Regions from separate parts of the Streptomyces seoulensis genome, predicted to be linked through region 2. Evidence: riboswitches for the same ligand, from Rfam matches in the RefSeq annotation. Region 2 holds a riboswitch; the other holds the start of a gene.
The links. A riboswitch is a leader RNA that binds a small molecule or an ion and turns the genes downstream of it on or off. The one in region 2 is predicted to bind cyclic di-AMP.
Positions count from the first base shown of each region.

Region 1 (2,909 bases), 5.9 Mb from region 2:
CGGGGTCGATGCCGGTGGGCTGGCCGCCGGGGTGGACCTCCAGGTGGAGGTGCGCGCCGGTGACGTTGCCGGTGGCGCCGACGCGGCCGATGACCTCGCCGGTGGAGACCTTCTGACCGGTGCTGACGTTGATCGAGGACTGGTGGCAGAACCAGAGCTCGGTGCCGTCGTCGAGGGTGAGGATCGTGCGGTAGCCGTAGGCGCCGGCCCAGCCCGCCTCGGTGATCGTGCCGCTGTGCACGGCCTTGATCAGCGTGCCCGTGGGCGCGGCGAAGTCGAGACCGGTGTGGTAGCCGGAGGACCACAGCGCCCCGGCCTGCCCGAAGGTCGAGGTGATCGTGTACGAGGAGGTCGGCAGCGTGTACTGCTTGGCCAGCGTGGCCAGGCGTGCCGCCTCGGCCTTCTTCTCGGCGTCGGCCTCCGCCCGCTCCTTGGCGTCGGCGGCCTTCGCGGCGGCTTCCTTCGCGGCCTTGGCGGCGGCGTCGGCGGCCTGCTGGTCGGCCTTGGCGACGGCCGCGGCGGTAGCCCGGCTGTCGGCCTTGCTCTGCTGCCGCTCGGCCTGGGCCATGATCCGGCTGCGCAGCGCCTCGCCCGCGTCGGAGGCGGAGTCGTCACTGGCGGCGGTCGCCGTGGCCGTGGCGAGGGAGGCGGCGGGCGCGTCCGTGTGGTGCCCGTCGATCAGGGAGTCCACGGAGGGCAGGTCGGGCATGGCGATGGACACGGGCGGCTTGCCGGTGTTGGCGCTCGCCATGCCACCCGCGCCGACGGCGGCTATGACGCCGACGCCGAGGACGGTGGAGCTGCGGGCGAGTCCGCCGCCGCGCTGCTTGGCCACCCGGTGGCGGCCGCGTACGGGGGGCAGGGACTCCTCGGTGGGATTCCACTCCTCCCACGCGTCGCCTTCCGCGCGGGGGGCGCCGTAGGCGAAGGGCTCACTCGCGTCCGGCGCGAACGGGGCTTGTGGGGCAGGCCGGTTGGACGCCACGCGGGCGCACTCCTCTCCTCCTCCGCCTACCGGGTTAGCTGACGGGTTCGGAGCAGGAAGGTCTCCTACGCGCGTAAACCCGGCGTGCTCCGAGAGCGGTGCACGGCGGACTGGGCGCGATTCACCCCAAGTTGGTGGGTCCCCGGTTCCCTTGCGGGATTCGGCGTGTGCGCACGGCGCCGTCTCTGCTGACGGCTGTAACGACCGCACTGCGTTATCGAACGTTAATAGACACGCACACCGGATTCCAAGCCCGTTCGGCTTGATCGTTAACGTTCCCGACGGGGACGTACGCACCAGGAACGGCGCGAACGGGGCGAGTTGACCGCGCTTCAGGAGTCACAGCGGTTTTGATGGTGACTCAGAAGCGCTGCACTGAGCGGCCATTGCGTCACTTTGGGTAGTTCCCGTTGTGAAGGCTCCGGGAAAACACTCAGGGCCGGAATCCGTTTTACTGGATTCCGGCCCTGAGTCTTCAGTAGCGGGGACAGGATTTGAACCTGCGACCTCTGGGTTATGAGCCCAGCGAGCTACCGAGCTGCTCCACCCCGCGTCGTTGTGTCTCAAGCATACGTCATCCGCGGGGTGCCGCGCACACACCCCGCGGTGACGTGGGCCTCAGTGCGGAAGGTGAGCGTTCGGCCGCTGTGCGAGAGGGGCGTACTCGGGCACCGTCACCACCGTGACGCCTCCGCTGCCGAGCACTCCGGCGCCGTCGGCCGCGGTGACGAAGGTGTCCGGCTCGCGCCAGGCCGTGACCACCCGGCGCACCCCGGCCCGCAGGATCAGCTCGGCGCAGGGGGTGGGGCGGGAGGAGCGGTGCGCGCAGGGCTCCAGGCTGGAGTAGACGGTGGCGCCGGGCAGGCGCGGGTCGGCGGGGTCCAGCCCGGCGAGGGCGGCCTCCTCGGCGTGGACCACCGGGTCGCCGCCCTCGCGCGAGTGTCCGCGCGCCAGCTCGGTGCCGTCCGCCGCGACGACCACCGCGCCGACGCTGAAGGCGGTGTCCGAGGGCGGGCAGAGCGCGGCCAGCTCACAGGCGGTGCGCAGCCAGTGCCGGTCGGCGGCGGTGGGCAGCGGGCCGGCGCCGGGGGCGGTGGGCTCGTAGTGCATGAGGACGACGTCCTCGATCCGCCGGCTCCCGGTCAGCCGCAGCCGGCCCCCCTGGTACGCGCCGGGCCCGAACAGGCGGGGGGCTGCCGGGTCGCCGACGAAGAGCGGGGCGAGGACCAACTGGAGTTCGTCGGCGAGGCCCTGCTGCAGGAGCTGGGTGTGCACGGTGCCGCCCCCCTCGACCATCAGCCTCCGTACCCCGCGCACGTCGTGCAGATGCTCCAGCAGCGCCCGCCAGTCGAGCCCGGAGCCGAGCGGGACCACGTCGGCGGTGTCCCCGAGGAGGCGCGCTGCCCGCTCGGCCCCCTCGTCCGTCGAGTAGACGAGCTTCTCCCCGCCGGTGTGCCAGAAGTTGGCGGCCGGATCGAGGTCACCGGACCCGGTCACGGTCACCTTCAGCGGGTACTCCGCCCGTCCCTCGGCCACCCGCGCGGCCCGCCGCTCGGCCGAGTTGACCAGGAGGCGAGGGTTGTCGGCCCGGATCGTCCCGGCCCCCACGAGGATCGCGTCCACCGATGCCCGCACCTCGTCGACCCGGTCGAAGTCGGCGGGGCTGGACAGCAGCAGCCGCTCGGGGCCGGTGTTGTCCAGGTAGCCGTCGAGCGAGACGGCGGCGGACAGCAGGACGTGGGGGTAGGGCATCGGCGCACTTCTCCGGACTCTGGGCTGGACGGGCGTGCTCCCTTTCTACTCCGCGCCGGCGAACCGGCGTACGAAGTGCCCAGCCGGGGATGAGTACGCGCACTCATCCCTCCCCCGCGCGCCCGGCCCACTCTGGAGACCACCGAGCCCGACCGACCCGAGGGAATCCGAT
Region 1 covers NZ_AP025667.1:262,102-265,010, reverse strand. Annotated here, with positions in the region: gene HEK131_RS01265 (M23 family metallopeptidase) at 1-985, opposite strand, end outside; cyclic di-AMP (ydaO/yuaA leader) riboswitch at 993-1,161, opposite strand; tRNA gene HEK131_RS01260 (tRNA-Met) at 1,465-1,538, opposite strand; gene HEK131_RS01255 (dihydrofolate reductase family protein) at 1,604-2,737, opposite strand; gene HEK131_RS01250 (SCO4225 family membrane protein) at 2,908-2,909, shown strand, end outside.
Region 1: linked by a shared signal. The riboswitch ahead of HEK131_RS01265 (M23 family metallopeptidase) and the one ahead of HEK131_RS28235 (transglycosylase SLT domain-containing protein) in region 2 are both predicted to bind cyclic di-AMP.

Region 2 (2,909 bases):
AGTCGGAGGCGATGTCCAGCACGTCGTCGGCGAGCTGGAAGGCGACGCCGAGCCGCTCGCCGTACTGGGTGAGCACGTCGACGACGCTCTCGTCGGCGCCGGACATCATGGCGCCGAAGCGACAGGACACGGCGACCAGGGAGCCGGTCTTGCCGGAGAGGACGTCGAGGTAGTGCTCGACCGGGTCGCGGCCGTCCTGGGGACCCGCGGTCTCCAGTATCTGGCCGGTGACGAGGCGCTCGAAGGCGAGGGCCTGCACGCGGACGGCCTCGGGGCCGAGATCGGCGAGTATCTGCGTGGCACGGGCGAAGAGGAAGTCACCGGTGAGCACGGCGACGGAGTTGCCCCAGCGGGTGTTGGCGCTGTCCACGCCGCGCCGCACGGCCGCCTCGTCCATGACGTCGTCGTGGTAGAGCGTGGCCAGGTGGGTCAGCTCGACGACGACGGCCGAGGGCACGATGCGCGGGGCGTGCCGGTCGCCGAACTGGGCGGACAGCAGCACGAGCAGCGGACGGAACCGCTTGCCGCCGGCCCGCACCAGGTGCTGGGCGGACCCGGTGATGAAGGGGACCTCGCTCTTGGTGGCCTCTAGCAGGCCCGCCTCGACAGCCGTCAGTCCGGCCTGGACATCGGCTTCCAGTGCCTGGTCCCGCACGCTCAGCCCGAACGGCCCGACGACGGTCACGAGGTTCTCCTGTCTGCTGGTGTCTGCTGGCGACTTCACGGCTTGTCGATAGGTCGCTGCCATCAGTCAAGTCAGCGTATCCGGTCCTCTTTGGATCACCGATCGCACCCACCGGTCCAGCTCATGAGGTATCGGTTTTCGTCCGGCATGTGCCGGATGGGTGGACAAGAACCGATATGGGGGGAGTCGGTCGGACGGTCCGGCACTCGGGGAGTCACACCGAGCCAACGAACGGGAGCGTCCCAGAGGTTCCGCCCCAGGGGGACCGACACTCCCTAATACCCACAGACGGCTCAAATCCACATAATCCCCCATGTCTGATTTTGCGTATTTTGCGATTCCGTGAGTTGGCTCACGCGGACCGTCACCTCGCGCCTACCCGCGCAAACCCCCCTCTCACCCCCTTCTTACCGTGCCCGGTAAGGAAGTTGAGGATTGGCGACCGCAAAGGATCAAGTAGGCCAATTGGGACAGAGCAAGGTCAACTAGGTCTTTGGGTGAATCAAGTACTTGTTCCGGACATGTGCGGTCGCATACGTTCCCGCCCTGTCAGGCGAACGCCGAATCCTGCCGCGCCTGGCACACCCATTCACGAACTCATTCGTACGGCAGGAGCGGGGGACCCAGGTAAGCCGCCGGACCGGCCGACACATGTCGCGCCGGAACGGCTCGGGGTGAAGCCATTTCGTCCCCGGTGTCCGACGGGCACCGGGGACGACGCGGCCGGGCACCTCCCCGCCCGAACCCGACAGCTCACCTCGCAGGCGACGGAGAGGAACTTCGACATGTCTGCTGTTGCTCAGCCGCGCCGTGCCCGCACCAAGCGCATCGTCCGCACGCTCGCCGTCGCCGGTACCGGTGCCGCGATGTTCGCGCTCCCCCTCATCGGCGCCACCAGCGCCTCCGCCGCCCCGGCCGCCAAGACCGCCACCACCACGGTGTACCCGAACAACCTCGACGGCTGGATCCGCCAGTCCCTGGCGATCATGGCCGAGAAGGGCATCCCGGGCACCTACAACGGCATCCACCGCAACATCATGCGGGAGTCCTCGGGCAACCCGCTGGCCATCAACAACTGGGACATCAACGCCATCAACGGCACCCCGTCCAAGGGCCTGCTCCAGGTGATCGACCCCACGTTCAACACGTACCACGTGGCCGGCACCTCGCTCGACCCGTACAACCCGGTCGCCAACATCACCGCGGCCTGCAACTACGCCGCCCACCGCTACGGCTCGATCGACAACGTCAACGGCCCGTACTAGGCGGCCCGGCCCACCCGGCCAGATCCGCACCGCGCCCCCGTCACACGCCTCACGCGTGCGGCGGGGGCCGTCGCCGTCACAGGGCGAACAGGCGCTCCAGCACGACGGCCACCCCGTCGTCCTCGTTGGAGAGGGTGACCTCGTCGGCCACCGCCTTCAGCTCGGGATGGGCGTCGGCCATGGCGACGCCGTGGGCCGCCCACCGGAACATCGGGATGTCGTTCGGCATGTCGCCGAAGGCGACCGTGTCCGCGCGGCCCAGGCCCAGGTGCTCGGCGGCCAGCGCCAGACCGGTCGCCTTGGTGATCCCGCACGGCTGGAGCTCGACCGTGCCGGGACCCGACATGGTGACCGTGGCCAGCGAGCCGACGACCGAGCGGGCGGTGGCCGCCAGTTCGTCGTCGGACAGACCGTCGTGGCGCAGCAGCACCTTGCTGATCGGCGCACGCCAGAGCTGCTCGCGCCGCTCCACCCGTACGGCGGGCAGCGTCGGGTGCGGCATCCGGTAGCCGGACTCGATCAGCGTGAGCCCGTCCACCCCGTCCTGGTCGACGGCCGCGTGCACCTGGCCCACCTCGGCCTCGATCTTGCCGAGGGCGGTCTCGGCCAGCTCCCGGTCCAGCCGGACGGACCACAGCAGGGTTGAGGTACCGGCGTCGTAGACCTGCGCGCCCTGGGCGCACACCGCGAGCCCCGTGCCGCCGAGCGCGGCCAGCAGGGGGCGTACGCGGGGCGCCGGGCGGCCCGTCACCACGAGGTGCCGGGCACCGGCGCGTGCCGCCCCCGCGAGCGCGGCGAGCGACCGGGGAGAGACCGTGTCGTCGCCGCGCAGCAGCGTCCCGTCCAGGTCGGTGGCGATGAGTGAGCGACGGGCGGGACAAGAAGGAGGGGAGGGTGCGGCCATGATCAGAGAATACGGACCATGGGTCCCCCCGACTCACCACGTGAGCACGGGAGTT
Region 2 covers NZ_AP025667.1:6,137,853-6,140,761, forward strand. Annotated here, with positions in the region: gene HEK131_RS28230 (polyprenyl synthetase family protein) at 1-685, opposite strand, end outside; cyclic di-AMP (ydaO/yuaA leader) riboswitch at 1,272-1,465, shown strand; gene HEK131_RS28235 (transglycosylase SLT domain-containing protein) at 1,471-1,950, shown strand; gene HEK131_RS28240 (HAD family hydrolase) at 2,027-2,854, opposite strand.